DNA from 2 places in the Marinobacter sp. MIT932201 genome. Region 2 is predicted to be linked to the other one. Evidence: predicted binding sites of a transcription regulator. Region 2 holds the regulator's gene; the other holds the start of a gene.
What was found. The regulator FliA, encoded in region 2, starts transcription of late flagellar genes. The targets are predictions, from matches to a motif close to CTAAAGTTTNNNNNNNNNNNGCCGNTAA.

Region 1 (15,839 bases), 700 kb from region 2:
TCGATAGCTGCGTTCAAGGCCAGAAGGTTGGTCTGTTCTGCAATGCTCTGAATCACCGCAAGCACATTGCCAATCTCGGCTGACTCGTTTTCCAGCTGCTGGATGCGCGTCGAACCTTTTTCTACCTGATTGGCAAGGTTAGTGACTGCTCTGATGGCAGAGCCAACGGTTTCCTGGCCGGAATCGGCAAGAGATGCTGCCTTGCGGGCGGATTCGTCAGTTTCGCTGGTGTTCGAAGCGATTTCTTCAGAGGTCGAGACCATTTCCTGCATGGCGGCAGACACCTGAGTGATCTGATCGCGCTGCTGTTCAGAGTTGGCGGTCGTGCGCTCCGTGATGCCGGAGAGGGATTCCGACTCACCTGTGAGTTGGCGCGAAGCCCTCACGATTTGTGAGATTGTCTTCTCGAGGGTTTCCAGGAAGGTGTTGACGGCACCAATGAAGTCACCGATTTCGTCCGGGCGACCCGGGGCCAGCCTGGTGGACAAGTCGCCGTTATTGTTGGCGATGTCGTCGAGATAACCGAGGATTTCGGTTTTGGCACGTTTGACGCTGACACCCATCATCCGACTCATCAGCACAGCGACGATCAGGCCAAGCACCAACGACACAAAGAACGCAATCAGCGTGAACCTTAGGGCGAGGTCGGTCTCGGCACTGGCGACGTCAGCCTCTACTTCCAGCGAGTCAAATATTGTGGACTCCAGTTCTCTGGCCATTCGGGCAATTTCTGGACCCAGCACATCCAGTTTGTCTTTCTTGACGCTGACCACGATGCTTTGCTGGTCCAGCATCTTCTCGACCGCCGCCTGGTAGTTGGCCAGTTCTTCAACGACGGTGTCCATATAGACCTGAACAAAGTCAGGACCATTTTCGGGTTCCAGCAGCTCCAGCGCATCGGCCAGGTCTTCGATTGCCCAGCCGAGGGCTTTCTGGGAGTCCTCGTCGCCGTTGGTCAGGTAACGCTGGGCGGTCAATTGCATGACCATGGCATCGTTGAGGAGCTGCTCAAGGCCGGCCCGAAGATCGCTCTCGGGTTCCCGGTTGGCAACGCCGTTAAGGGCCATTCTTAAAGCCTTGGTGGCGTTTGGACCGTGAACGTCCAGTTCGTCCTTTATGATCGACAGAACCTGGCGTTTTGCCGGAACCAGCTCGTTCTTGAAGGCGCTGATGTACTCACCGGTGCTGCTATTGATACGGTCCACCAATTTGGCGGCATCTGGGTCCTGTATATTCTCCTGGGCCCTGGCCATCACTTCATTGAATTCCCCCTCCAGCTCATCGAAATAGCTGAGTGTTTCTTCATCGCCGGTGGAGAAATAATCGAACACCCGAAGCCGCATCCGATAAACACTGATAACCGACTCTGTGCCAATCGCCGTATCCGGCGCCAGGTCTCGGGCGACCTTATTCATGCGTTGGTCCAGTTGCTGAAATTCGGAAACGCTGAAAAACGTCACTGAAGCGAACAGCGCGAGGATAAAAACCGGCGCAATCAGTAGCTTGCCGGGGACACCTAATTTCCGTTCTACAGATTCGAGGAAAGAGGAAGCCAAAATACTACCCTTTTATCGGATTGTTTTAATGGTTAACGGCAAGGCCGATCAAACCTGAAGTGTTACGTTCGGTTGGTTAGATCGGCGCATTGGTTGTGCAAGATTCTTGACGGGACCCTAGTCAACAAAATTGGCCTGACTGGCAATCATGGGCGACAGCTGCAGATTCCAGTGATCAAGGCCGCTTTCGCTGTAGACATAATGGCCACTGATGGATTTAAGTTGCGGTATCTGGTCTGGTCTCATGCCATTGAGGATCAGCGATGCCAGTCTTGCTGCGGTGAGGCCTTCCTGATGAGCGGATATGGTAAAACCGCCAATGCTCTGTTCCTGCCCAACAAAGATATCCCAGAAGGAGAAAAGCGGAAGCTGAGCGCTGTAGTAGGCCTCTTTGAGCAGTTCATAAGGAGTAGCGTAGTTGCCGTCCTTGTCCCGGATGGTGTGGTGGGTTCCCAGAACCACGGCGTCATAGCGCTCATGAGCGTTTACCACCGATTTCAGCCAGGTATCCCGGTCGTTGGTCAGAACGATATCCAGGTCCGAGCCGTAGACAGTGGCCTGGCGTTTGTCACCGAAATATTCGTTCACTGCATTGCGCATGGTGGGTGAGTCATCCATCAGCACCAGGAAGCGATCCCTCTGCCGAAGGACTTTTCTCAGATGCCGGATACTGTCGGCGAAGAAGGGGCGTTCCAGTATTCCGGTAACCAGAGGGTGCTCAAGGGTAGGGTGCTGAACCGGGCCACCATTCACTCCCAAAAATACCACCGGAATCTCGCGCTGCACCAGATGCTCCGCCATCAGTGAAAATGCATTGTCATCACCCAGGATGGCCACATCCGGCTTGATCTCGGCGATCTTGCCCTGAATCTCAGCCACCTTGTCTGGCCATTCGGGCTTGGGCAGGCGTTTGGTGTCCAGTTCAAAGACCTTTATGTCGTGGTCCTTCCCAAGAACCGAACGGACAGCCTCAATGTAATCGGCATCCCATTTGTATTCGATGTGATAGCTTTGAACGATAACGACGGTTTTGGCAAAACACAGGGGGCTGACCAGCAACAGAGCCAGGAGGAGAAATCGCATAGTTGTTCCTTATTGTTATCCGAGCAAACGTGAAAAACAGTCTTTCTTAACGATTTGTTCTTCAGGCAGTTTTTATCGTTATATCCGGTTCTGATACAGGAACCATGCCAGTTGCCAAGTCATTGTTTTTACGTGTTTTCAGGAGCCTTGAGCGGTTTCGTTCACTGATTTTGGAAATGAAGTGTCCTGTGGCTGGGACATCTCGGGAGTTTCCTGATTGAAATTGTCGGCTTTACCGGACAAAGCGTCCGAAACAGCGGACAAAACGGATGGGATCGGCCTGGCGTCTAAGCGTGCTCGGACCTGGGGTTGCGCGGGTAATACCGGTCGGGCAAACGCTCGATATGCGGGAAAAAGCGCGTGTCCTTGTAGGGCATCTTCATATATCCGGAAACTCCGAGCCCGGTGATCTGTTCGACAGCGGAAAGAATTTCATCCAATAGCCGAGTAAACTCCGCTTCCCGGTCGGGATCCAGCAGCCGGTAGTGGCTGTGAATCTTTAGATGCCGGGGCAGGGCTTCGAAGATAATCATGCCGGTGTGGTGGATGTCGTTCAGGGCCTCCAAAGCGTGGATTATGATATCAGGCAGAACCAGAAACTCCTCCGGATCGGGGCCGTCCTCGAAGTAGGAATGCACGCGGCTTTCATCCTCCACCTCCGGCGCAGCGCTGACCTCGTAATGCAGTTTCATTCCCGGTGACAGGAGAAAGGGTTGATCCGGCTCGTCACGGTCGATGTGCAGAGTGTTCCGGGCGTTAAACAGGCAGCTTTTGAAAATACCTTGTCGGTAAATGGCCTGGGCGAGGTAAACCATGTTGTTGACCGCCTGAACAAATGCTGACTTCAGTGCCGGATCGTGCAAGTTCAGCGACGTGTCGATGTAGATTCCATCGGTTTCCCAACGCACGGCCAGACCACCTTCCACCGGATAGCGCCCCAGGCGGCTGACGGCCGCCAGAAAGGCTTTCTCGGTTTCGCCCATGCCCTGCATGAAGTTCTTGTAGTAGCGGTCGAGCTGAACGTCGTTAACGTCGTTGAGGGTTTCCGGCGCTCCCTCTTCCCGGAGGAAGGATTTGCGGGAACTGTAAACCACGGTGTCGATTTCCTGGTCCGAGGCTCGAACCCAAACCGGTACCTGGGCCGCGACCGGCTTTTCGGGCAGATCGATCATCACCGTGCGAGCCATCCGCGGCATTTCCCTGAGGTAGTAATCACCGGCTTTGCGCCGCGTGTCAGGATCCGGCGACAGCATGCCATCGAGCATCCTGGCAAATTCCATGGGCAGCCCCAGAGAGGTAGCCGGGATCGCCCGGTGACCAAAACGGCAGGATTGCGCCGAAGCGAGGGCATAGAGCGTGCCGGCCGCACCCTGTTCGTCAAACCGCGGCGAAGACAGGCCGCCGTTGAGCTGTTCCTCACCAATAAAATAGACATCGCCTAGCCGCGCGTTGGTTTGCTGCAGGTTGTCGGACATCAGCTCCATCACGTTGGCGGTAATGAACTGCTGGTTAGCGTCCAGCTGGGCAAACACCGAGGAGCCCCAGTCAATTAGCGCGATGTTTTCGGTACTGGCGTCGAACACCAGATTGGAGGGCTTGATATCACCGTGAACGATCGGTCTTCCGGCAGGGCCGTTTTCCCGGCGCAGGTTGCGCAGGATGTCGGCAAGCTGGTCGGCAATGCGGATAATGAGTCGTGGCTTCAGGCGGCCATCACGCAGGGATACCTCTTCCAGATTCAACCCGGCAGCCCGTTCCATTACCAGAATCGGTTGGTTATTGGCTCGCTGGTAGGAAATCAGCCGCGGCACCCTGGGGTGACGGACCTGCTCAAGAATGTACGCTTCGTCTTCAAGCCGGTCCTGCAGATGTCTGGGCAGGTTGATGCGGGTGAATTTGAACACATGTTCCGGGCCGCCGATGGCCGTGCCCGGCAGGCGGCCGGCAAAGACAAAGCCGTAAGCGCCCTTACCAATCAATTCGATGTCCTGATAGCCGAGTTGGCGGAGCTGGGCGGCGCAAAGCGCCACCCAGTCCTTGAGCTTCTTGGCATCATCATGGCTGAGCAGATAGATCGACTGCTCTTCGGGGATGTAGAACTGCTGCAGTTGAGTCTTCTGCGCCATGATAAACCGTCAGCCCATGTGCAGCAGCATGGTTTGGGGCGATTCCAGGTAGCCTTTCCAGCGATTGCAGAAGCGGGCGATGGTGCCGCCGTCGATAATGCGATGATCGCCGGCCCAGCTCACCGTCATGATGGCCCGTTCCACCACCTGGCCGTTGGCGTCAAACCGGGGCAGTTTCTGGGTGCGTCCCAGGGCCACAATAGCCACTTCGGGTGCATTGATAATGGGTGCGGCGTAGGTGCCACCCAGTGCGCCAATGTTGGAGATGGTGATGGTGCCGCCCTTGAGGTCTTCCTGGCTGACTCGGCCGGATCGGGCCGCATCGGTCAGGCGCGCTACCTCGTCGGCAATCCCCAACAACGAGAGGCTTTCCACGCCTTTGATGTTCGGCACCGTCAGGCCCGCTTTGCCATCCACCGCCATACCGATATTGCACTGGGGCAGGTAGTGAATCTCCGTGACGTCATCGTTGAGCTGGCTGTTGAGCACCGGGAATTCCTGGATCGCCAGGGCCATGGCCTTCATGAAGAAGGGCATGAGCGTCAGTCTCGAACCCCGTGCTTCTGCCTCCGGTTTCAGTTGTTCCCGTAGCTTGAGCAGATCGGTGACATCAATATCCTCGCTGTAGATAAAGTGAGGAATGGTGGTGGCCGATTTGACCATGCTTTTCGCCATCGCAGCTTTGATGCCGCGGATAGGTTCGACTCGTACTTCCTGTTCGCCGACAGGTGCCCTGCGGGAACTCCCAGTTTTGGGAGTTTGAGTTTCCTCGGCGGGGCTTGGAGCCTGTTCCTGCCTGGGACCTTCCTCGATATGGGCCAGTACATCGGCTTTCAGGACACGACCATCCTTGCCCGATCCCTCGATATCCGAGAGGTTGAGCTCGTGCTCCCGAACCAAGCGACGGACAGCCGGGCTGGCCGGAATACGCTGTCGGCTCGCCGTAGCAACCGGTGAGGCCGTTGCGGTTGAGAGTTGCGCAGCGGGCTCCGGTTTGGCTCTGGACTCATCCGGCTCTTCCCGGTCACGGGGAATGAACGCGAACAGGGGCGCATGAACTTTGGCCATCGCCTGCTGTTGGTGATAAAGCTTGGTTACCCGCCCGGCTTTGGGAGCAGTAATTTCGACCATGGCCTTGTCGGTCATAACGTCCACGACAGGCTGGTCTTCCTCAATCTCATCACCTTCGGCGACGCGCCATTCCACCACCTCGCACTCGACAATCCCTTCGCCGATATCCGGCAGGATAAAGTCCTCGGTGGCATTATCTCCGGACTCGGTGTCGGAGGTAGATTGCTTTTCAGCCGCGGGGGCAGCAGCCTTTGGCTCCGCAGGCTCTGGAGAGCTGGCAGCCGGTGCTTGGCGACCACTTTCGCTCTCATCCACCAGTTCAAACAGCGGGGCATGAACCTTGGCGATATCGCCTTCCTTATAGTAAAGGCGTGTTACCCGGCCCTTGTAGGGCGCCGGAATTTCCACCAGGGCCTTGTCAGTCATTACCTCGGCGACCGGCTGATCTTCTTCGATCAAATCGCCTTCACTGACCAGCCATTTGACCAGTTCACATTCCACGATACCTTCGCCGATATCGGGCAGAATAAAATCACTCATAGTCGCTCTCCTGTCCTGATATCAGCTTAGAATTCAACGCTCGCCCTGATGGCCTCGTAGACCTTCAGGTGATTGGGCAGGTGCTCTTTTTCCAGCACCAGCGGGAACGGGGTGTCCATCCCGGTTACCCGAGCGATCGGAGATTCCAGATACAGGAAACAGCGCTCCTGAATCGTGGCAGCGATTTCACCGGCGAAGCCGCCGGTCAGGGGAGCTTCGTGGGTGACCACCAGCCTTCCGGTCTTGAACACGGAGTTGGCCACGGTTTCCACATCCCAGGGCAAGATGGTCCTCAGGTCGATGACCTCACAGGAAATACCATCCTTCTCGGCCCGTTCTACGGCCTGATCGATAACTTCCATCTGGGCGCCCCAGCCCAGAACCGTCACATCCGTGCCTTCCTTGGTGACTTCGGCTTCACCCAGGGGCAGGCGGTAGTCCTCGTCGGGTACTTCACCCACCGAGGCCCGGTAAAGCCGCTTGGGCTCGAAGAACAGGGTCGGGTTGGGATCGTGGATAGCGGCCAGCAATAGCCCTTTGGCCTGATGCGGGTTGCGTGGTACCACGATTTTCAGGCCCGGCGTGTGGGCAAAGTAGGCCTCCGGTGACTGGGAGTGGTACAGGCCGCCGGCAATGCCGCCGCCGTAGGGGGCGCGAATGGTTAACCCGCCCACGTTGAACAGGTTGCCCGAGCGGTAGCGGAACTTGGCGGATTCGTTCACGATCTGATCAAACGCCGGGAAGATGTAGTCGGCGAACTGGATCTCGGCTACGGGAACAGAGCCCTGTGCCGCCAGACCGTTGGCAAACCCGATGATGCCTTGCTCTACCAGGGGCGTGTTGAAGCAACGGGCCTTGCCGTACTTCTGTTGCAGGTTGCTGGTGGCACGGAAAACGCCGCCAAAGACACCCACGTCCTCACCGAAACACAGTACTCGCTCGTCTTCCGCCATGGCGGTGTCCAGGGCGTTGTTGATGGCCTGGAGCATATTCATCTTCGTCATCTTATGCTCCTCCCTTGGCGTGTTTGGCACTCTTCGGGTACTCGTCCGGATACCGGCGAATATGCGCCTTCAGTTTGTCGAACTGCTCAGCCAGCGCCGGCGGGACTTCGTCATAGACATCACTGACCAATGATTCAAGCGGTGGTGGCGGCCGTTTCTGCGCCCGTTTCATGGTTTCGAGCACTTCCCGGCGCATGTTCTCCTGCAGCTGCTTTTCGTCGTCCTCACTCCACCACTTCTTGCTTTCCAGCCACAGACGCATGCGCAGTATCGGATCTTTTTCCCGCCATACTGCCTCTTCATCCTTACTCCGGTAGCCGGACGGGTCGTCTGATGAAGAGTGGGCCGCCAGGCGATAACTCATGGCCTCGATCAATACAGGACGGTTGTGTTCTACGGCCAGCTTGCGGGCCTCTTGAGTGGCCTGATACATCGCCAGAATGTCGTTACCGTCCACCCGGATCACATCCATCTTGTAACCGTAGGCCCGGGGTGCAACGCCGTCGGCTGCAAACTGTTCGGCGGCCGGTGTGGAAATAGCGTAACCGTTGTTCCGGCACAGGAAGATCACGGGCACCCGATGAACCGCAGCCATGTTCAGGGCCGCGTGGAAATCGCCCTCGGAAGCGGCGCCTTCGCCAAAATAGGTAATGGTGCAATGACCTTCGCCGCGAAGTTTCTGACCGTAAGCATAGCCCGTGGCCTGGGGAATCTGGGTGGCCAGCGGTGAAGAGATGGTCATGTAGTTCAGCTTTTTCGAGCCATAATGGACCGGCATCTGGCGACCCTTGCCATAGTCCATCTCATTGCCGAACAGCTGGTTCATGAATTCGTCGATGGTAAAACCGCGGTAGGCGAGGGCACCTTGCTCCCGATACTGCGCCATAATCATGTCGCCATCATCCAGCGCCGCCGCGCTGCCAATTACGGCCGCTTCTTCACCGGTGCACTGCATGTAAAAGCTCAGGCGGCCCTGCCGTTGGGCGGCAAGCATGCGTTCATCAAGAATTCGGGTGGTAACCATGGCCCGATAGATACGAAGGGCCTTGTCTTTGTCGAGATCAGGAGCCTTGGCGCTCTTGTAGAGCTTGCCGTCCTGTTTCAGAAGCCTGAACGTGGGAATACGGAATTCCGCACCGTCGGTAAACACTGGGGAATACACAACTTTGGACTTTGTTGTTGTCATAATCCTCTTCCTGGGGTAGTGGCCTGAGGAACAAACACTCCTTGTGGGAGTGTAGTTAATGTCATTGTAGACAGCCTGGCAGAATCTGGTGTGATTCGTGCCAGGTGATGTTTACCTTAACGTAAACTGCTGGACAGGGGTAGACCCCCGTTGAGAGATTTTAAGTGATGAGTAACCGCTGTCTCCGCGTTTTCCGCGCCTGGCGAAGCGTGCTACCGTCAAGGTATACACTTTCAACGGATTCAGCCATTTGACTCACGCGGGCAGGTTTTAATGAACGTAATCATTATCGGCGCAGGAATAATGGGCACCACTTTCGCCACCCTGGCGAAAGAGTTGGCGCCGGAACTGGATATCACCATTCTGGAAAGACTGGACGGCCCCGGGGCCGGGAATTCCTGGGTGTTCAATAACGCAGGTACCGGGCACGAGGCGAACTGTGAGCTGAACTACACACCGGTGGACGAAGAGGTCATTTCGGTCGAAAAGGCGGTAAAGATTCACGCCCAGTTTAACGTGGCCAAGCAGTTCTGGGCCTATCTGATCCAGAAGGGCGCTATCAAGGATCCCAAATCCTTCATCAACCAGACCAAGCACTGCACCATCGTCTCGGAACCGTCGATTCAGGAACTGAAACTCCGCTTCAAGGAGATGTCGGCGCATCATTTCTTTGAGCAGATGCGCTATTCAGAAGACTTCGACGAGATCAAGAGCTGGATTCCCTACACCATGGAGGAGCGGCCGCGCCATGAGAAGATGGCGGCGACGGTTATCGAAACCGGCACGGACGTCAACTTTGGTGCGCTGACAGAGCAAATGGCCCGGCACGCCGTTGACGACCTCGGCGTAAAGATTGAATACGGCACCCACGTGAAGCGCGTACATCGCAGCCCGGCCGGTAGCTGGCTTGTGGAAACCCAGAACAGGGGAGGTGATCGACAGTACAAGGCGGATGTTCTGTTCGTCGGTGCGGGCGGTGGTGCATTCCCGATCCTGAAAAAGAGCCATCTGCCTTTTGCCCGTCGTTTCACCGGTTTTCCCGTTGGCGGGCGTTTCCTGCAGGCCGAGATCACCGCCGAACAGGCCAAGCAATACAGGGCCAAAACCTACGGTAAGGCAAAGGTGGGTGCACCGCCGATGTCCGTTCCGCACCTCGATCTGCGGGTATCAGACGGAAAGTATTACCTTCTGTTTGGCCCGTTCGCCTCGTTCAAACCGGTACTGGAAAGAGGGCGGGGGTTCCTCGACTACCTTCGCTCAATGCGCCTCCACGATATTCCGAGCCTGCTGAACGTCGCCCTGGAGCACTTCCCTCTGGTCAAATATCTGGTTTCAGAGACCTTCAAGGGCGAAAAGAGCATGTTCGAAGAGCTGGACAGCTTCGCTCCGGGCATGAGTAAGAAGTTCAACTGGAAAGCGGTTGAGGCTGGCCAGCGGGTACAGATCATCCGGGATGGGGACCTGCAGATGGGCACCGAGATCCTGGTATCCAGTGACAAGACCTACGGTACCTTACTCGGCGCATCCCCGGGTGCTTCGGTGTCGCCGGAGGTCATGCTGCGTTGCCTGGAACAGCTTTTGCCGTCTATTTTTACCAGTGAGCAAGCGGAAAAGAAGAAGAAAGAAATATTCCCCGAAGATAACCTGGAGGCGCTAGCGAAGAATCCCGACCGATACCGGGAGATCCGGGATTTGGTCAATGAGCGGTTGGGTATCAAGCCGTCGGCATCACAGCAGGACTGAACAGGCCAACAAATAACAGGGAGATTTCCATGGACAGCAGAATCAGTGTCACCTCGCCTCTTGTGATCCTCCACGGCGACGAAATGGCCCAGGTTGCGTTTGACCATATTCTGAAGAAGTTCGTGAATTCACGGCTTGATATTCAGCTTGAAGAAATCGACCTGTCTGCGGAAAACCGACTGTTGACCAATGGCCAGGTAGTCATCGATGCCATTGATGCCCTCCAACGTCATGGTGTGGGAGTCAAAAATGCCGGCATGACCGTTAACCGGCAGCAGCTCGAGGACTTGCTCCGTAAGCATCCGGATGTGGACGGCAACAACCTGCACCCGCTGGCGACCAAATCGCCAAACGGCGCTATCCGGAAGGGCATCAGTGGCAATATAACCCGGGAAGACATCAAGTTCCGTAACCTCAACATTCGCCGTCCGGAATGGGTAGGGCGCGACATTGAGGTGGATACCATGGAATTCGGTGGCATCAAGGACAGTTTTAACCAGCTATCCATGGCAACCGGTGTGGTCAAGCTGATGTTTGTCGGGAGTAGTGGAGACCCTGTAGAGCTGCATCGCCGAGAGATTCGCAAGGGCGATCCCTGGCTGTTGGCAACCAATGACCTGGAGGACGTTAAAGCCTGGGCACATCGCTTCTTCCAGCGAGCTATTGCCGAGAAACGGGATGTCTACCTGGGCCTGAAAGACACCGTGATCCCCGGCTACGACGGCGCCATGAGAGCAGCGATCGAGGACATCTACCACAGTGACTACAAGAAGCAGATCGAGGATCTGGGTCTGAAGTACTTCTACGAGCTGATTGATGCCCAGGCTGCACGAATTGTTTCCAACCCACCGAAGCGAGCGCTGTGGGGCGTTCCGGACAACACCACCGGGCGTAAATTGCTCAAGCTGGTGAACCAACTCAAGGAATTTGGTATTCCGGGCCGGGGTGCTCATGTGTCAATTTCTCGCATGAGTGCCGGGGGCGGCGACCAGTACGGCAGCTTCAACATGGCGGCAAAGGAAGATGGCATTCTCAAGGTGATCGTCGACGGTGACGAGAAGCATGCCCGCCGGGTCAGAAAAGGCGATCCGATGCTTCTCATGTCTAATGACCGCGAGGCCATCAAGGACTGGGTTCTGCAAGTGTTCCGGGATGCCTCGCGCAAGGACAAGGAGGTGTATTTTGGTCTAAAGCGCGAGTACATGGAGTACGACGAAGTCTACAGCGATGTGATTACCGAAGTGCGCCGCGAGTTGGCCAGTGAGGACACGCCGCCACCATCGTTTATGATCATGCGGCCTTCGAGCCAGCTCAAGAAGATGATCACCGATCCTCCCAGAAATGCGCTGTATCCGTCCCAGAACCTGGATGGGGACATCTTCTCGGACATCTCAGCGGCGCTCGGCGGCAGCCTGGCGACCGCCAGTTCCATCATCGAGAGCAAGGACGGCACCATGTTGTTCGAGGCGCCCCATGGCACGGCACATGATCTTTACCTGAAGTATCTTGAGAGTGACGGAAAGATCGCCCACTTCAATCCATCTGCGTTGATCTTCGCGCTGGCCAACGCCCTGGAAACTGTCGGTGAGCGAGAGGGTAACGAACCTTTGAGCCAGTACGCCGTTCAATTGAAGGCCGCGTTAACGGATACCGTCGACAGCGGAATTGTTACTGCCGATTTGAAGGGTAAAACCGTTGATCCGGATTCTGAACAGGTGGTGGATATGATTGGCTTTCTGGAGTCGGTGGAAAAGGCGCTCGGATGAAACCTCAGAAAAAGCCAAGCCCCCTTTTTAAAAAAGGAGGCGCGATGTAACACCTGGGCCAGTCGGGTTACTGATAGCAAATGGGATATCATTTTTTAGAACCTCGGGAGCCCGCCATGGCGCACAAGTTTGCCGAAATCGCGTTCACCAGAATGGTAAAGCAGGTCCAGGAAAAGATGGGCAGCCGTTCAGGGTATTCATCCATTGAGTCCGGGCCTGACCGCAACAATCTGCTGAGAGACCGCGAGCGTGGATTCATCGAGGCCCGTGACAGCTTTTACATTGCCAGTGTCAGCGAAACCGGTTGGCCCTACATTCAGCACCGGGGAGGACCGGCCGGTTTTTTGAAAGTGATAGATCAATCGACAATCGGCTTTGCCGATTACTCCGGCAATCGCCAATACATCACCACGGGCAACGTGCTTACCAATGACCGAGTCGCTCTGTTCCTGATGGACTACCCAAACAGAAGGCGGCTGAAACTGCTCGGGCGGATGGCACTGGTCGGCTCAGACCAGCCTGAGATTCTTGAGCAATTGCAGGATGGCGATTATAACGCCCAGGTAGAGAAGGGCATGATCATTCGAGTTGAAGCCTTTGACTGGAATTGTCCGCAGCATATTACCCCTCGCTATACTCAATCAGAGGTCGAAGCCCTGCTCGAGGCCATGCGTGATTGAGGCTGTAGAGGTGTCAGAGGGTCGACTGGAGTTTACTGCTGTAGCGCCGGAGCTTTCCCACGGTCTCTGACCAGTCATCTGCACCCACCATGTTGGTGAACTCATCGTGAGCTTCCTCCCACCTGGCCAGTGCCTGCACGTAAATGTCTTCGCCCTCCGTCGTCAATGAAAGCCCCAGTGAACGCTTATGCCCTGTAGGCTGGGATTGCAGAAATCCCTTGGCGATTAGTTTTTCAACCGTGCGCTGAAGGGATGTGCGCTCCATTCCGAGGAGCTCAGCCAACTCGTTAATAGAGTTTGGCGGCGACAGTTTGATGGCATTCAGAATAGAGAACTGCGTAATCCTGAGGCCGGTGTCCGAAAGATGATGGTTGTAATGACGGGTTACCAGCCTGGAAAACACGCGGGAGTAGAGAGCGGCGCAGGTTCTGGCAACGTAAAGAGGCGTTGTTTCCTGGTCTAATGAGTGCCCGGACACGATGGGTTTCCCTGTGTTTAAGTGTATATGCATGATGCTAGGTGGAAGTGCCCGTGATGTCCAGTCAATCGAACCAAATGAGTTCAGGGAATCTTGCTTGGTTTCAGTAACAGTCGGGCCTCCAGGGCGTCTGAGAAACAGGTATCACGTTCTCTCCGATGTCCTCTTTAAACACAAGCGAGGCACCATGAAAAATCAGGAACTCAACTTGTTGCATGTCTTCAGCGCCATCATGACTGAAGGCTCCATTACACGAGCGGCGGACCGCCTGGGCATGACCCAGCCTGCGGTTTCGAATGTAGTTTCCCGAATGCGCATCGCCTGGAAGGATCCTCTATTTGTTAAACGGGGAAGGCAGGTGGAGCCGACGTCCTATGCGCAAAGCCTGTGGGACCAGATCCGCAACCCGCTCCATGAACTGTCCAATGCAGTGAACTCAACCCGATTCACGCCGGGCGAATCCCGCAGGACGTTCAGGATAGCGGTCACCGATCTGATACTTGAAATGGTCTGGCAACCGCTGGTCTCCGAATTGCAGCAGTGTGCGCCCGGAATTGATCTGCACGCCGTGCCTTTTTCGCCGGCCACCGCAGCGAATCATCTGCGAGAAGCGAGTGTCGACTTTGTGATTGGCTTTTTCGAGCAGCATGATCACAGCCTGAGAAGCCTCTGGCTCTTCGAAACCGGTTATGTATTGGCCATGAGAAGCGGCCATGACCTGAGTGGTCGGCCCGTGGACCTGGATTCGTTTCTGAATGCCCAACACCTGCTGGCAACCATGTCTGGTGAGGCCCACGGTGTTGTCGACGATACATTGAACCGGCGTGGTCTGGAGCGACGCGTTGCGGTAACCGTCAACCACTTTTCTGCCGTTCCAAACCTGCTCCGAAACTCGGATCTGGTTGCAACCATTCCGGAAGTCATCACCGGTGACTGTGAATTCTGCGCGGGTATTTCGATTACCAGTCTGCCAATTGAGGTGGAGCCGACCAATCTCTATCTGGCATGGCATACCCGTCACGACCGGGACCCCGGCATTATCTGGATTCGAAGCATGATCGAGCGAGTGGCGAAGGCGTGTTGGGAAAAAGCCATGGCCGCCAGAGAGCTTGATTGCGGACCACTGACAGTGATTAATTCCGGTCTGGACAATCGGCCCATTAACTAGAACACCTGTCCATTTGTCGGGGTGCTCCGGTGGTTAGTATTTCTCTCGTAGACATCAACCACTGGAGAAACCCATCATGAAAAATGTAACTGTCAAAGCACTGCTTGTTGTTTCCATCGCCCTGATTTCCGCCTCCGCCAGCGCGTCTCTGGCGGACCGCAAGTCAGACATCGACGACTATAGCCAGTCCGTCAGTAGCCCGTACAGTGGCCAAAAGGTCATCCGCGGGCAGGTTGTTCTGAAGTAAACGCTGCACCAAAAGAAAAACGGGCAAGGATTCAGAATCCTTGCCCGTTTTTTGTTTCACAGCGATCAAGCCACGTTGGCGTTTTCCTCAGCTTCGGTGTTATTAGCCTCGGCGGCTGTCGCGTTCAACTTTTTCCATTCCCTGGGCGTCATGCCCGTATTCTTTTTGAAGGCCCTGGAGAACCCGGAAGCGTCTTCATAGCCAACTTCGAAACAAATAATCGACATGGGCTTGTCTTTCAGAATGAGCTTCTTGGCAGCAGAGATACGGGCATTCTGGACGTATTCGCCAGGTGCTAGGCTAAGCACATTCTTGAAGTGTTGTATGAAGGTTGATCGGGACATGGTCGCCACGTCAGCCAGCTTATCAACCGAAAGATCTCCATTCAGATTGCTGTCGATGCAATTCAGCACCTTGCTCAGCTGACGGTCCGCGAGCGCGGATAGCATGCCCTTGGGTGTTTCCCCCCCGGAAACGATATGCCGGAGCACATTTACGAAAATGACCTCAACGAGTCGGTTCATAACCGCGTCCCGCCCTTCCTGGGCTGCTTCGGCTTCCGCGAACAACACATCTACGAATGAGCCAAGGCCCTGAACGGAAGACAGGGGAAGTACAACGGAAGGAGGCAGCGCCTGGAGGACCGGGTTTCGGGAACCAGTCTGAAACTTGATCGAGGCGCAAATCATCTCGGCACCTTCCTTGTTTGCGCCGAACAGCTGATGGGGCTGGGAGCGCACCGAGAAAATCATGGTCGGCTCCGTGAGTGTCATTTTTTCCCGGTTCGCTTCCATGATATCGAGCACCCCCGAACGGAGTACATGGATGTATCCGGTTCCTTCCTCTTCAAAGGACGCGAGTCCACAAAGCTGGCCCCGAAAGAACACGCCGGCGTTTACGTTGAGCTGGTCGAGAATGTAAGAAAGCCTGTCCATAAGCCACTCCAGATAATTGGCATAGAAGTTTGAACGATCGTACGCATTCAGTACCGCCCGAGGCCTTAATGTTTCAAACGTAGTCATCATTCATTCAAAGGAGATACCCAATGACTCGTTTCAACAAACTTCGTGCCTTCGTTGCTGTTGCTGCCATGAGCGCGGCTTCTGGTGTTTTTGCTGCCGATATCGACATGAACGCCGACGCCAATGATGTCGCCATCAGCGGTTACGACCCGGTGGCCTACTTCTCTGA
Region 2 (15,839 bases):
CCGGCGCCTTTTTGTTAACGGGGATTAATACAGGAACCGTGCCAATGGCTCTATACGCATCTGCCGACGATGCCATTCAGCGCATAGCGCCGCGGATACTGGCGTCACGGGAAATCAGCAATACCACCCGCCGATTTCTGCGCCGTCCCTCTTCCGTGTCATTCCGGGCAACCGGCTGATACTGGCCATAGCCGACAGCCGCCAGACGTTCCGGCTCGATGCCCTCCATCACCAGCATCCGGACCATGGCAGCCGCCCGGGCGGCTGACAATTCCCAGTTTGACGGAAAACGGGAGGTACTGATCGGCTGATTATCGGTGAAGCCTTCCACTTTGACAGCGTTGTCCCGGTTGTTCAGAACCGTGGCGATTTTCTCGACCACCTCGAACGCATCGTAATGGGGCTCGGCATCGCCGCTGCCAAACAACAGACTGTTGGGCAGATTCAGCTCCAGCCACTGGTCGCTGGTCTCAAGCGACACCACGCCCTGGTTGATCAGCTCATCAAACTCCATGGAAAGCTGGTCAGCCATGGCTCGCAGCGCTTCGGTCCGCGCCTGCGCGTCCATCTCCGGATTTCGGGGCGCTTCGGTCACCGCCGGCGGGATTACGTTCTCGGCAGGCGCATTCAGCGATCTCTGGGGCTGGTCGCCAATCTCGATTGGCTGGAAGGAGCGCTGGGGTGCATTGAACACGCCGGTCAGGGTTTCAGAAAGGACTTTGTATTTGCCTTCGTTAACGGACGATACCGAGTACATCACGACGAAAAAGGCGAACAGCAGGGTGATGAAATCCGCGTAGGAAATCAGCCACCGCTCCTTGTTGTGCAGATCATCCTGGGGTTGCCTACGGCGCCGCATAAGTTGGCCTGCGCATGCTTACTGCAGGAAGCCCCGCAGCCGCAATTCGATGGATTTCGGGTTTTCACCCTCGGCGATGGCAATCAGGCCATCGATCATCATGTCCTCATAGCGGGTGCGCTCCCGCACGATACCGCGCATCTTGTTAGCGACCGGGAAGAACAGGAGGTTGGCCAGCGCCACACCGTAGATGGTGGCTACAAAGGCGGTTGCGATCCCGCTACCCAGGGATTGGGGATCCTCAAGGTTGGTCATCACCTGGATCAGGCCCATGACAGCCCCGATAATGCCGATGGTTGGCGAGTAACCACCCATGGCCTCGAACACCTTGGCCGACTCCAGATCCCTCTGCTCACGGGATTCCAGATCAACTTCCATGATGCCCCTGATGGTCTCGGTTTCGGCACCGTCGACCAGCAACTGCAACCCCTTGCGGGCAAAGGGCTCCGGCTCGCGCTCGGCAAGCCCTTCAAGGCCCAGCAAGCCCTGCTTGCGAGCTTTTACACTCCAGTCAATGACTTTTCCGATACCGTCTTCAAGGTTGATAAACGGCGGGAAAAAGACCCAGCGCACCTGAGTGAAAGCCCGCTTCAGCATGGGCCACGAGGTCTGCAGGATAGTCGCGGCCAGAGTGCCACCGATGACGATGATGGCCGCCGGCCCATTAAACAGTGAGCCAACCGCTCCGCCTTCCAGCAGGTTACCGCCAAGAATTGCGGCAAAGGCCAGTATGACCCCGAGCAAACTCAGGATATCCATCAGCAGACACCTTCGACCAGACGCGGACCGATTTCGTCCAGGGACAGCACGTCGTCAGTCAGTCCTGCCTTGGCAACGGCCATGGGCATGCCATAGATAACCGATGACTTTTCATCCTGGGACCAGATGTCCGACCCGCTCTGCTTCATCATCCGGCACCCTTCCTTGCCGTCCGAGCCCATGCCGGTAAGAATGACGCCGAGCGTCTTGCCCGGGAAACTGCGGGCCAGGGAACCGAAGGTGACGTCGACACAGGGCTTGTAGTTGAGCCGCTCGTCGCCGGGCAGGATGCGGATCCTGGCCTGCCCACCCCGGTTCTCAACCATCATCTGCTTGCCACCCGGTGCCAGAAGAGCAAGTCCCGGCCGCAACACATCGCCATCCGCGGCCTGCCGGACTTCAATCCGACAGAGCTTGTTCAGGCGTTCAGCGAAAGCCGGCGTGAAGCTGGCAGGCATGTGCTGTACCAACACGATGGGAGCCGGAAAGGTTGCGGGCAACGCCGTCAGTACCCGTTGCAGGGCAACAGGTCCACCGGTGGAGGTTCCGATGCCAACCACAGCGTAATGCTTTGCCGGGCCTCGACGGGTAGGACGCCTCTGCGCCTCGGGTTCAGGCGCAGCCGCAGGGCTGTGGGCGCCTGGCCGCTGGCGCGGCGTGACTTCCGCACGAGGACGGGCCGGCGTGGCGGGAGCGCGGGACGTGGGCGCCGAAGGTTCGGGGCGGGCCGGCGCTGCAGGGCGGTTGCCAGGGCGGCTGCGGGCCACGTCCAGAATCCGCTCAATCAGGATTTTCTGGAGCTGGCTGTTGTCCCGGGCAATTTCTTCAAAGTTCTTGGGCAGGAAATCGACGGCACCCGCCTCGAGGGCATCGAGTGTGACGCGGGCGCCCTCATAGGTGAGAGAAGAAAACATGAGTACCGGTATGGGGTGTTTGCGCATGATTTCGCGCACGGCGGAGATGCCATCCATCACCGGCATTTCGTAATCCATGGTGATCACATCGGGACGCAGCTTTTCGGCCAGCTCCACGCCTTCCCGGCCGTTGGTTGCAGCCCCAACCACCTTGATCTGGCCGGAGCTGGTCAGGATTTCCGTCAGCCGTTTGCGAAAAAACCCTGAATCGTCAACGACCAGGACAGAAACTGTCATCCACTTCTCCTACCCAATCCATCGTTCTTCGGCCTTCTATGGCCGCAGTCACCTGAAAGCCCGGCTTAGCCGTAGTGTTGCAACAGGCTTGGCACATCAATGATCAGCGCGATCCTGCCGTCGCCGGTAATGGTGGCGCCGGCCATTCCCGGCGTACCCTGGAGGGCTCGACCGAGGGGCTTGATCACCACCTCTTCCTGCCCCACCAACTGGTCGACAACAAAACCGACCTGTTTGGTCCCCATGGCTACGATGACCACATGGGCGTTCTCCGGCACTTCCTGGGAAGTACCATCACGCACCAGCCATCGTTTGATGTGAAACAGCGGGAACACCTTTTCCCGGACCACAATACACTCTCGTCCGTCGACGATATTGGTCTTGGTCAGGTCCAGATGGAAGATCTCGACCACATTCACCAACGGCAGCGCGAACGATTGGTCACCCAACATGATCATCAGTGTGGGCATGATGGCCAGGGTCAACGGAACCTTGATGACAATCCGGGAACCCTTACCCAGTTGCGATTCAATGCTCAACTGTCCATTGAGCTGGCCTATCTTGGTTTTGACCACATCCATGCCTACGCCACGACCGGAGACGTCCGAGATCTGCTCCTTCGTGGAAAAACCGGCTGCGAAAATCAGGTTAAAGCACTCGGAATCGGTCAGGCGATCCGCGGCATCCTGATCGTAAATCCCCTTCTCGACGGCCTTGCGACGGAGCACTTCCGGATCCATACCGGCGCCATCATCCTCGATGAACAGCAGGATATGATCCCCCTCCTGTTCGGCAGACAGGGTTACCGTACCCTGGCGTGGCTTACCTGCTTTCTCGCGCACTTCCGGGGCTTCGATCCCGTGATCGACCGAGTTTCGCACCAGGTGAACCAGCGGATCAGACAGCGCTTCGACCAGATTCTTGTCCAGATCGGTGTCTTCACCGTGCATCACCAGGTTGACCTCTTTCTTGAGGTTCCGGGCCAGGTCACGCACAACCCGGGGGAACCGGCCGAACACCTTCTTGATCGGCTGCATACGGGTCTGCATGACGGCAGACTGGAGGTCGGTGGTGACCACATCCAGGTTGGACACGGCTTTGTGCATGTGTTCGTCTTCGCTTTCCGCGCCCAGACGCTGCAAGCGGTTACGCACCAGCACCAGTTCACCCACCATGTTCATGATGTCGTCGAGACGCTTGGTGTCAACACGCACCGTTGTTTCAGCCGCGGGCGCGTGTTCGCGGGCGGGCATCGCAGGGGTGGCAGCGCCTTTGGTCTCCGGCTTCCCGGGCTTCGGTGCCTCTGCTTTTGGCTTGGCTGGCTCTTTCGGCGCTGAGGGCTCTTTTGGCGCTGAGGGCTCTTTCGCTGCTGAAGGCTCTTTTGGCGCTGAAGGCTCCTTCGCTCCCGCGGGCTTTTTCGGAGTGGAGGACTCTCCGCCGGCAGTCGGGCTTCCACCCTTGCCATGGAGATCGTCCAGCAGTTTTTCGAATTCGTCGTCGGTGATCAGATCGTCGCTGCCACCGCCTTCTGCCTTGGCCGCCGGCTTTTCTTCTTTGCTGACAGCCTCGTCCTCGCCCGCAGGTGCGCCGGCAAACTGCCCTTTTCCGTGCAGCTGGTCGAGCAGCGCCTCGAACTCGTCGTCGGTTATCTCGTCATCTCCGGAACCCTCCCGGTCACCGGAAGACGCTCCGGAGTCTGAAGCCGGTGCCTGTTCTTCGCTCTTTTCGTCCTGCAAGGCATCCAGAAGCTGTTCGAATTCGTCGTCGGTGATGTCGCCGCCATCCTCCGCCGGTTCACTCTCTTCGTGCTCTGGCTGAGGGGCAGCGACAGGCGCTCCCTCACCTTCTGGCAGGGCCAGGGCATCGAGGCGGGCAATCAGTTCGTCCGGAGCCGGTGTTGGTTCCTCGTGATTGCGAACCTCTTCAAACATGGCATTAACGTTATCCAGGGCCTCCAGAACCACGTCCATCAGTTCAGAGTCCACCTTACGCTTGTGATTGCGCAGAGTGTCGAAAACGTTTTCGGCGGAGTGGCAGCAATTTACCAGCGCTTCAAGCTGAAGGAAGCCGGCGCCGCCTTTAACGGTGTGAAAGCCACGGAAAATGGCGTTGAGCAGATCACTGTCGTCAGGATGTTGCTCAAGATCTACCAACTGCTCTGACAGCTTTTCGAGAATTTCACCGGCTTCTACCAGGAAGTCCTGCAAAATCTCTTCATCAGCATCAAACGCCATGCGTTACCCTCTTTGTTCAGAAACCGAGACTGGACAACAGGTCGTCAACGTCATCCTGTCCCGAAACTACATCTTCACGCTCATCGGCCTTGATCTGGGGCCCGACGCCCTTCTCTGCAGATTCTTCCTTCTCTTCAATCTGGTGCACGGTGCCGGTGAGCTGATCCACATGGCTGGCCATCACCACCAGGCTGAGCATCTGCTCCTCAACCTCTTTTACCAGGGCGGTGACCTTCTGGATAACCTGGCCCGTCAAATCCTGATAATCCTGAGCAAGCAGGATTTCCGACAGATTGTTGTACATGGTGTCAGCGTCGCTGGCTGTGCTGACAAAAAAGCGATCAATACGGCCGTACAGTTCCCGGAACTCCGCCGGCTGCATCTCCCGACGACGCAGACGTTGCCATTCGTCCCGCAAGGAGGCCGCTTCTTCACGAAACGCGTTGGCCACCGGCATGGTTTCCTCAACCAGGTCCATGGTGCGGTTGGCCGCTTCGCCGGTCATCTGCACAACGTATTCGAGGCGATCGGAGGCGTCTGTCATCTTCGACAGCGCTTCCTGCTGTTCCGCGTTCCGGGGGTCAATCTGGAAGTTCCGGATGGCTTCGTGCAGGCTCCGGGTCAATCGCCCTACCTCGCGGTACAGACTTTGATCCCTGACCTCGCTGAGTTCATTGATCAGGGTCATGGCTTTGGCATAATCACCGGCATCAACACTCTCTGCCAGCTCTGCTGCCTGCCGCTGGAGCTTTTCGGTCACCTCCGGCTCAAGGCCCCGATGGTTCTTTTTGCTATCGCTCATGAGAGCCATCCGACCTCTGGTTACTGGATTCTTTCAAAGATTTTCTCAATCTTTTCCTTGAGCACAGCGGCAGTGAACGGTTTGACAACGTAGCCGTTCACGCCCGCCTGAGCCGCGGCAACAATCTGGTCGCGCTTCGCCTCAGCCGTTACCATCAATACCGGCAGGGTTTTCAGATTCTCGTCAGCCCGGACAGCCTTCAGAAGATCGAACCCGGACATGCCCGGCATGTTCCAGTCGGTGACCAGAAAGTCGTATTTGCCGCTCTTCAGCATCGGCAAGGCTGTGTTGCCATCGTCTGCTTCATCGGTGTTGGTGAAGCCCAGATCACGCAGCAGGTTTTTGATGATCCGTCGCATTGTGGAGAAATCATCCACAATGAGGATTTTCATGTTTTTGTCCAATGGGACCTCCAGTTAGTAACACCCGGAATTCGTTTGACCTTCGCGTTCAAAGTCTAGCAGGCCGCTGTTTAAACCGCTTATTGTCAGACCTTTGCTTCCGTTGTAAAGCATCGGTTACCAAAAACTACAGACTGCCCCTTCGCAGACACAGACTGAACGCAATCAGCTGTCCGGTTCCTGGCGCCAATCCGACAACCGCCCCCGAAGGCGCAAGGCAGCCTGGCTGTGAATCTGGCTGACCCTGCTCTCGCTGACGCCCAGCACGGCGCCTATTTCCTTGAGGTTCAGCTCTTCCTGGTAATAAAGGCTCAGAACCAGTTTTTCCCGCTCCGGCAGGTCTTCAATGGCCTCAGCCAGGCTCCGCCGGAAGGCATCGGAGGACAACCCCTCCAGAGGGTTATCCTGCGTCTCTGTCTGTTCTATCGGCAGCTCTCCGGATTCATTGAGCTCATCGAGGCTAAAAAGTCGGCCACTGTTGGAATCGGAAAGATAGGAATGATACTCAGCAAGCTCCATGCCCAGCTCCTCGGCCACTTCCTGATCCTGGGCTTCCCGGCCAAGCCGGTCTTCCACAGCCTTGATGGCCTGGGAAATGCGACGGGCGTTTCGATGCACGGAGCGGGGAACCCAGTCGCCCTTGCGAATTTCATCGACCATCGCCCCACGAATCCGGATACCGGCGTAGGTCTCGAAGGTGGCTCCTTTGGTGGAACTGTATCGCTGGGCAGCCTCAAGCAGGCCAATCATGCCGGCCTGCATAAGATCTTCAAGCTGAACGGAAGCCGGCAGGCGGGCCATCAAATGGAGGGCAATTTTCTTGACCAGCGGCGCGTGTTGCTCAACAAGCTGAGATGCCTTCTGCGCACCCGACTGGTTATAGATTCCGAGGTTTTTCGCCAATGTCATGTATCCGGTTTCTTGTTTGACTGGATCCGATTCAGACTTCGACGAGCCGCTCCACAAAGAATTCCAGATGTCCACGGGGAGAGGACGGCAACGGCCAGCTGTCTACCTTGTCGGCCAGAGACTTGATGGCCAGGGAGGCTTTCGCTCTGGGATAGGCATCCAGCACTGCCCTCTGTCTCTGGACTGCTTTCTTCACTGCCTCATCGTAGGGGACTATACCGACATATTGTAGTGCCACATCGAGGAAGCGCTCGGTGACCCGAGTCAGTTTTTCGAACAGATGCCGGCCTTCCTGCTCATTCCGCACCTGGTTGGCAAGAATGCGGAAACGATTGGTTCCATAATCCCGGTTCATCAGCTTGATCAGGGCGTAGGCATCGGTGATGGACGTGGGTTCGTCACACACAACCAACAGTAACTCCTGGGACGCCCTGAGAAAGCTGACCACCGATTCGGAGATACCGGCGGCAGTGTCGACAATCAGTACATCGATCTGATCCCCCAGCTCGCTGAACGCATTAATGAGCCCGGCATGCTCCATGGGACTGAGCTGGGTCATCCGCTGGGTACCTGAGGAGGCAGGAACGATCTTTATGCCGCCGGGACCATTTACCAGAACGTCCTTGAGGTCACAGTCGCCTGCCAGAACATCCTGAAGGTTACGGTTGGCGGTGATGCCCAGCAATACGTCGATGTTGGCGAGCCCAAGATCGGCGTCGAGCAGCACCACTCTCCGGCCTTTCTGCGCCAGGGCAATTCCGAGGTTGACCGACACGTTACTCTTGCCGACTCCACCTTTACCGCCGGAAACTGCAATCACCTGTACCGGATGTGCTCTGCTCATACTGTTTTTTGTCTCTTGCCACGTTTCGCCGGTGCGTTTCCGACGCCTGCTGTCAATCTGTCCGGTCTCAGGCGTGCTCTTTCAGGCCCTCTGCGACCGCCTGCTGTTGCTGGAGTGTTTTAAGCCGATCCACGGCCAGCCGCACCAGCGGAACAGCTTCTGCGTGGTGCAGATCTTCAGGAATCTTCTGCCCGTCTGTGTAGTAGGCTACCGGCAGACCGGTTTCCATGACAAAACCGAGGGACTCACCCAATGTGAGGGCCTCATCGATCTTGGTCATCACACAGCCCGCAAGATTTGCCATCTTATAGCAATGCCAGACGGATTTCATGATGCGCGGCTGACTGGTTGCCGAGACGACCAGATGCGTTTTGACATTGTGATGGCTGCGAGCCAGTTCGGCCAGCTGTTCCTGATAACCTTTATCCGAACTTGTCAGCCCGGCAGTATCAATCAGAACCAGGTGACGGTCTGACAGCTCGTCCAGAATATCGTCCAGGCTGTGAGTCTCATCCACCACCCGAACCGGCACATTCAGGATACGACCGAACACGAACAGCTGCTCGTGCGCCGCCACCCGGTATCGATCGGTGGTGACCAGAGCCAGGGAGTCGGAGCCATGCTTGAGCACATACCGCGCCGCCAGCTTTCCAATCGTGGTGGTCTTGCCGGAACCGGTAGGACCCACCAGCGCATAGGCGCCCCCCTCATCAAGCCACTCCATGCGAGAGGTCCGGACGCCGGTGCACAGCATTTTCAGGGACTGCTTCCAACCATCTTCCAGTCGCCCTGCCTTATGGCGACGGGAAATTGACCCTGCCAGCTCGCTGTCCAGGCCGAATTCCTGCAGGCGCTCGGCCAGCCTTTGCTGAACAGCCGTGTTTGTCGAAACCACCGGGTCCGGCTGCGGGCGACCACCCTGCATCATATCCCTGAGGGAGCTGATCTCGGCACGCATCTGTGCGAGTTCATCAGAATAGACATCCTTCGGCGCCTGGGGCTCAGCCACACTATCACCGAAATCGCCGCCGACCGTTTCCTGAACAGCAGCAAACGACGGACCTGAGTAGCCGGCTCCCTGGGAGGCACGCTTTTCCCTGACTTCACGGATGCGGTCACGGGATCGGCTCAATTCATCCTCGAGACGACGATGCTGGTCAGCCTGCATTTCTGCCAGGCGGGATCCGTTGGTGGCTTCTTCGGCCTGGTTGCCCAGGCGCTGGCGCGCCATGTTTTCGTCATAGTCCAGCGCCGTCACGATTTCGACACCACCGTCGACCCGACGGTTGGAAAGAATCACGGCATCCGGCCCCATCTGTTCACTGACCTGTTTCAGCGCCTCTGCCATGGTCTGAGCAAAAAACCGTTTTACTTTCATGATGCCTCTTCCTCCACCGGCAACGCCGTGCCGGCGCTGTCCGCTCTGTCATCCGCGCCGTTACTGGCCAACGGACGCCACGATCGTAATCTGTTTGTTATCCGGAATTTCCTGGTATGAGAGCACGTGCAGTCGCTCTACCCCATAGCTGGCAAACTTCGCCAGGACCGGCCGCAGTGGCCCGGACACCAGCAGAATGGCCGGTTTGCCAAGCATCTCCTGGCGCTGGACGCTCTCCTGAAGCGATCGCTGGAGCTTCTCCACCATATTCGGCTCCAGAACCAGGCCAATGTCTTCCTGACCGCCGGATTGTTGACTCTGCTGAACAGACTTCAGCAATAACTGTTCCAAGTCCGGATCCAGGGTGATCACCGGTATCTCCGATTCGTTGCCGCAGATGCTCTGGACAATCATCCGGCGCAGGGACTGCCGGGCTACGGTGGTCAGCAGCTTGGGATCCTGACTCTTCGGATGAACATTCACGATGGCCTCGGCAATGGACCGCATATCCCGGATCGGCACTTCCTCCTTCAGCAGGTTCTGCAAGACCTTCAGGAGCAGACTGATTGAAACGGTGGTGGGTACCAGCTCTTCGGCCAGCTTCGGAGAAATCTTCTCAAGCTGATCCAGCCACTTCTGGACTTCCTCGTGGCCCAGCAGTTCGTGGGCGTGTTTCTGCAACACCTGGTTCAGATGGGTGGCAACCACGGTACTGGCATCGACCACGGTATAGCCAAGGGTCTGAGCCTGGTCTTTCTTATCGGGCTCGATCCAGCAGGCATCAAGACCGAACGCCGGATCCTTTCCTTCAATCCCTTCGACCTTTCCAAATACCTGGCCGGGGTCGATGGCCAGCTCCCGGTCCGGGTGAATCTCCGCCTCGGCGATGGTTACGCCCATCAGGGTGATGCGATAGACGTTGGGCATCAGGTCCAGATTGTCGCGAATGTGCACCGAAGGCATCAGGAATCCCAGATCCTGGGACAGTTTTTTACGAACACCCTTGATGCGACTGAGCAACTGACCGCCCTGGGACTTATCCACCAGCGGAATCAGCCGATACCCCACTTCCAGACCGACGATATCGACGGTGGAGACATCGTCCCAGCCCAGCTCTTTGGTCTCTCCGGGTGCCGGCAGCTGACGACCCTGATCGCCACCCGCGTCTCCGCCCGGCGGCAGATCACGACCCGCCGGTCGCGGTGCCGCGCCGCCAGCGCCCCTGGCCGGGAAGGCGCCCTCCTCCTCGACAGTCTGCCTCTGGTGTTTCCAGATATACCAGGCAGCGCCGCCAGCCAGCGCACCCAGACCCAGGAAGGCCACGTGAGGCATGCCGGGAATCAGGCCGAGGATAATCAGGATTCCAGCGGCAATGGACAGTGCCTTCGGCGCACTGAACATCTGCTGCAGGATCTGGCCGCCCATGTCCTGGCTGGAAGTAACCCGCGTTACCATGATCGCCGCAGACGTGGACAGCAGCAGCGAGGGAATCTGTGCCACCAGGCCGTCACCAATGGTCAATAGCGCATAGCGCTCCATGGCCAGCCCGAAATCCAGGCCGTGCTGGAGCATACCGATGGCGATCCCGCCGACGATGTTAATGGCAAGAATGAGCAGGCCGGCAATGGCATCGCCTTTAACGAACTTGGACGCACCGTCCATGGAACCATAGAAATCCGCTTCCTGGGCAATCTCGGCCCGGCGATGCTTGGCTTCGTCCTGATTGATCAGGCCGGCGTTGAGATCCGCATCAATGGCCATCTGTTTGCCGGGCATGGCATCCAGGGTGAAACGGGCACTCACTTCGGAGACCCGGCCGGCGCCCTTGGTGACCACCAGGAAGTTAATGATCATCAGGATCGCAAAGACCACCAGACCCACGGCGTAGTTGCCTCCGATGAGTACCGCACCGAAGGATTCGATCACCTTACCGGCCGCGTCGCCGCCCTCGTGGCCGTTCAACAGAACGATCCGGGTGGACGCCACGTTCAAGGCCAGACGCAGCAGCGTGGCCACCAGCAGTACCGTGGGGAAAGAGGCAAACTCCATGGGCCGAAGGGCGTAGACACAGACCAGCAGAATGACAATCGACAGGGTGATGTTGAACGTGAAGAACACGTCCAGCAAAAACGCCGGCATGGGCAGAATCATCATACCGAGCAAGCCCATCAGCATGATGGGAATGCCCAGATTTCCCCGCGTCAGGGTTTTGACGTTATTGAGGACTAAAGCTCTGTCCATGCCGGATACTTCTCCGATTGGCCGTGCCTGCAGGCGTTTCAAAGGTCGAAAATCTGACGCGGCGGCGTCGTTTGGAAGAGTTATCGCAAGATCCGTACCAGCCCTTAGTGGATTTCCGCGAACCGGCCATTTGCGGCCTGACTCGCCTTGCCAGATGCGGTATCCTTGCGCCATTTAATTGCGACGCTAAAACCCCAACCAGACACACAGGTGACCCCATGCCAATCCACGAGGTAAAACACCCTCTGATCCGCCACAAGCTCGGCATCATGCGCCGTGCGGATATCAGCACCAAGAATTTCCGGGAGCTGGCACAGGAAGTTGGTGCACTTCTGACCTACGAGGCCACCAAGGACTTTAACCTGCAGGAAAAAACCATCGAAGGCTGGGCCGGCCCAGTGAATGTGGAACAGATTCACGGCAAGAAAGTCACCATCGTTCCGATCCTCCGGGCCGGGCTTGGCATGCTCGACGGTGTTCTGAGCCTCATTCCCGTTGCCCGGGTCAGTGTTGTCGGCCAGATCCGCAACGAGGAGACACTCGAGGCCAGCACCTATCTGGAAAAACTGGTGGGTGAGCTGGATCAGCGAATGGCCATGATCGTCGATCCGATGCTCGCTACCGGCGGCTCCATGATCTCCACCATTGACCTGCTCAAGAAAGCCGGCAGCACCGAGATCAGGGCCCTGGTTCTGGTAGCCGCGCCCGAGGGCGTCAAGAAAGTCCTCGAGGCCCATCCGGACGTGTCGATCTACACGGCCTCCGTTGATGAACGCCTGAACGAGAAAGGTTATATCCTTCCGGGTCTCGGCGATGCCGGCGACAAGATTTTCGGCACCAAGCAGAAGGACGTTTAAGCATGCAGGATCGTACCAACGACCCGGTCTGGAAACAGGCCATTGCCGGCTCGCAAATGCTGCTGGTGGCCTTCGGTGCCCTGGTGCTGATGCCATTGATCACCGGCCTGGATCCCAACGTGGCCCTCTTCACCGCCGGCCTGGGCACCCTGATCTTTCACGTGGTGACCGGCGGGCAGATCCCGATCTTCCTGGCGTCCTCCTTCGCCTTTATTGCCCCCGTAATCGCTTCCAAGGGCCGATTTGGCATGGAAGAAACCCTGGGCGGCCTGATGGCCGCAGGTATTCTCTACATCTTCCTGAGTGGCCTGGTTCGGATGCGGGGCACCGGCTTTGTCCGCCGCCTGCTGCCGCCAGTGGTCATCGGCCCCGTGATCATGACCATCGGCCTCGGCCTGGCACCGGTTGCCGTTCACATGGCCTCCGGCCGCACTGGTGACGGCGCCAACCAGCTGATCCCCTACGACACCGCCATCTGGATCGCGATGATTTCCCTGGCCGTAACCATCATCATGTCGGTCTGGGCCAAGGGCATCTTCCGCCTGATTCCCATCATGTTTGGCGTGATCACCGGCTACATCCTCTCCGCGTTTGCCGGCATCGTAGATACTACGCCCGTCAAAGAAGCCGCCTGGTTTGCCGTTCCCAACTTCGTTGCGCCCGAGTTCAGCTGGGGCGCCGTGCTGTTCATGATTCCGGTGGCCATCGCCCCGGCCATCGAACACATTGGCGACGTACTGGCCATCGGCAACGTGACCCGCAAGAACTATCTGGAAAAGCCGGGCCTCCACCGCACCCTCCTGGGTGACGGCCTGGCCACCAGTGCTGCTTCCATGCTCGGTGGACCACCCAACACCACCTACTCTGAAGTCACCGGCGCGGTCATGCTGACCAAGAACTTCAACCCGAAAGTCATGTGGTGGGCGGCCGGCGTAGCCATCGTTCTGGCCTTTGTTGGCAAGTTCGGCGCGGCACTGCAGACCATCCCGGTCCCCGTTATGGGCGGCATCCTGTGCCTGCTGTTCGGCTCCATTGCCGTGGTTGGCCTTAACACACTGATCCGTCACCAGGTGGACCTGTCACAGTCTCGCAACCTGGTTATCGTCGGGGTCACCCTGGTATTCGGTATCGGCGGGATGGTGCTGGGGCACCTGGAAGGCATCGCGCTTTGTGCGGTAGCGGCCATCATCCTGAACCTGATCCTCCCAGGCAGCCGCGAGGCATGGGGCAAAGCCGTCTATGAGCAGAAAGCCGACTGACAGCTCCGGCATCAGCTTCACTGCCCTCTATACCGGTGCCGTCTGGCACCGGTACGGGCTTTCTGACGATACCCTGGCAACGGAAAAAGGCCGCTGGCTATACCGCTTGATGACACCCTTCGAGGCCGCCAGCAAGGCGGCTATCGGTGGCAACATCCGCACCTTCCTCCTGCAACGCCATCTGATCATCGACCACCTGATCGACCAGGCCATCAAAGAAAAGGGCATCACTCAGTTCCTGGAAATCGCCTGCGGCATGTCTCCCCGGGGCATCCGGTTACGCCAGAAACACCCCCTGCTCCACATGGTCGAAGCCGACCTGCCCGACATGGCCGCCCGCAAGGCGCTCCGCCTGATGGCCACGGGCCGCCTCGGCGACCATCACCAGGTCACGCCCATCGATATCCTCGCGGATCACGGCGAGTACCAACTGGAAAAAGTAATCGACCGGGTATTCGAGAACAACGAGCCGGTAATCATCGTCACCGAAGGCCTGACCAGCTATTTTTCCCTTAAAACCATCACCGAGTTCTGGCGCCGCCTGGCCGCAGCCATGGCCAAGCGCCCGGGTTCAGTTTACCTGTCCGAAAGCTACTGCCAGCCAAGCCAGCCTGTACTGAACACCACCCTAAAAGCATTAGGAGGCGTCCTCGGGGCCATCACCCGCAGCGAGGTATCCTTCCACTTCCGGACTGACGCTCAGGCAAGGGAGCATTTCCTGTCCTGTGGGTTCGCCTCTGCCACCGTGCATGACCCGCGGTCCTGGTATGGAATCTTGCCGATTCCCGAAAGCCGCGCTGAGCCGATGGTTCGGGTTATTGAGGCTGGTTGCTGACCTTGCCTTCGAGTCCTGCCCTAGCCTGCTGTTTCGGGGTAAGAGGTTTGTGGGTCTGCTTCCCAAAAACCGCTACGAGCACATCCATGTGCGCTTGACTGTGGCCATCCATGGCCACAGACATTTTTGGGAAGCAGACCCACAAACCTCGCAAACCTGACGGGAATCCGCCAAAACCGCGTAGATTGGATTAGGCGAGGCCCTAATCCAACAAATGTTATTAAAACCACAACGGGATTGTCGGATTACGGCTTCGCCTAATCCGACCTACGGTCAGCACTAGTATTTTTCAGCGATATCGATGGGTTTGAAAAGCGGTTGTGGGTGGCCTTTTCAGGACTGTCTGTGGCCATGGATGGCCACAGTCAAGCGCACATGGATGTGCTCGTAGCGTGTCCTGAAAAGGCCACCCACAACAGCGCTAACTCCTAAACCCGCAGGCTACTTACAGGAACCCCGCTCAGAACTAAACGTCGCGCCGCAAATCAGAGGGAATCGGGAAATCAGGCATACCGGGCTTGGGCCCACGCCCCTTGCGGAACTGCCGTAGCTGGAAGACATAAGCGAGCACCTGAGCAATAGCCATATAGAGGCCATCAGGAATTTCCTCGCCGATATCCGTGTTGTGGTAAACCGCGCGGGTCAGCGGCGGTGTTCTCAGAATCTCGACTTTGTTCTCGCGGGCAATTTCCATGATCTTAAAGGCCACCTCATCCGCCCCCTTGGCCACTACAATCGGCGCAGCCATCGCCTTCTGATCGTACTTCAGGGCCACGGCATAGTGAGTCGGGTTGGTAATTACAACGTCGGCGGTCGGCACATCCTGCATCATCCGGCGCTGGGCCATTTCGCGTTGGAGCTGTCGGATCTTGCCTTTGACCTCGGGTTTACCTTCGGTGTCCTTGTACTCGTCCTTCACTTCCTGCTTGGTCATCCGCAGTTTTTTCTGGTGATCGTAGATCTGGAAGGGTACGTCGATGGCCGCGATGATGATCGTGGCGCAAGCCAGGAGGAAAAAGCTCCAGGCGATGGTCCAGAGCACGTGTTCCATTGCCGGCACCACCGGTTCCTCGGCGATGGACAACAGGTCTTCGGTGCGTAGATCCAGGATGAGAATGGCCAAAGCCATGACAAGGCCGACTTTTGCAATGGCCTTGACCAGCTCGATCAGAGAGCGCATTGAGAACATGCGCCCCAGGCCCTTGATGGGGTCCATACGATTTAGTTTCGGGGCCACGGCCTTGCCGCTGATCAGCAGACCGCCAATTCCGATTGAGCCGAAGATGGCGGCAATAAGAAGTAGTACCAGA

Region 1: the regulator FliA is predicted to act here: its motif matches at 1,589-1,616, upstream of SIC15_RS09575 (methyl-accepting chemotaxis protein).

Annotation. Positions count from the first base shown of each region.
Region 1 is NZ_CP138917.1:2,117,375-2,133,213, forward strand. It holds gene SIC15_RS09575 (methyl-accepting chemotaxis protein) at 1-1,415, opposite strand, end outside; gene SIC15_RS09580 (ABC transporter substrate-binding protein) at 1,674-2,639, opposite strand; gene SIC15_RS09585 (protein kinase domain-containing protein) at 2,927-4,765, opposite strand; gene SIC15_RS09590 (dihydrolipoyllysine-residue acetyltransferase) at 4,775-6,376, opposite strand; gene SIC15_RS09595 (alpha-ketoacid dehydrogenase subunit beta) at 6,403-7,380, opposite strand; gene SIC15_RS09600 (thiamine pyrophosphate-dependent dehydrogenase E1 component subunit alpha) at 7,382-8,566, opposite strand; gene SIC15_RS09605 (malate:quinone oxidoreductase) at 8,840-10,309, shown strand; gene SIC15_RS09610 (isocitrate/isopropylmalate family dehydrogenase) at 10,339-12,075, shown strand; gene SIC15_RS09615 (pyridoxamine 5'-phosphate oxidase family protein) at 12,192-12,755, shown strand; gene SIC15_RS09620 (MarR family winged helix-turn-helix transcriptional regulator) at 12,769-13,233, opposite strand; gene SIC15_RS09625 (LysR family transcriptional regulator) at 13,421-14,401, shown strand; gene SIC15_RS09630 (hypothetical protein) at 14,478-14,648, shown strand; gene SIC15_RS09635 (AraC family transcriptional regulator) at 14,714-15,583, opposite strand; gene SIC15_RS09640 (YHS domain-containing (seleno)protein) at 15,694-15,839, shown strand, end outside.
Region 2 is NZ_CP138917.1:2,813,019-2,828,857, forward strand. It holds gene motD (flagellar motor protein MotD) at 77-859, opposite strand; gene SIC15_RS12855 (flagellar motor protein) at 878-1,618, opposite strand; gene SIC15_RS12860 (protein-glutamate methylesterase/protein-glutamine glutaminase) at 1,618-2,769, opposite strand; gene SIC15_RS12865 (chemotaxis protein CheW) at 2,835-5,003, opposite strand; gene SIC15_RS12870 (protein phosphatase CheZ) at 5,020-5,805, opposite strand; gene cheY (chemotaxis response regulator CheY) at 5,826-6,209, opposite strand; gene SIC15_RS12880 (RNA polymerase sigma factor FliA) at 6,372-7,115, opposite strand; gene SIC15_RS12885 (MinD/ParA family protein) at 7,147-7,959, opposite strand; gene flhF (flagellar biosynthesis protein FlhF) at 8,027-9,337, opposite strand; gene flhA (flagellar biosynthesis protein FlhA) at 9,398-11,578, opposite strand; gene upp (uracil phosphoribosyltransferase) at 11,797-12,435, shown strand; gene SIC15_RS12905 (uracil-xanthine permease family protein) at 12,438-13,694, shown strand; gene SIC15_RS12910 (class I SAM-dependent methyltransferase) at 13,675-14,529, shown strand; gene flhB (flagellar biosynthesis protein FlhB) at 14,996-15,839, opposite strand, start outside.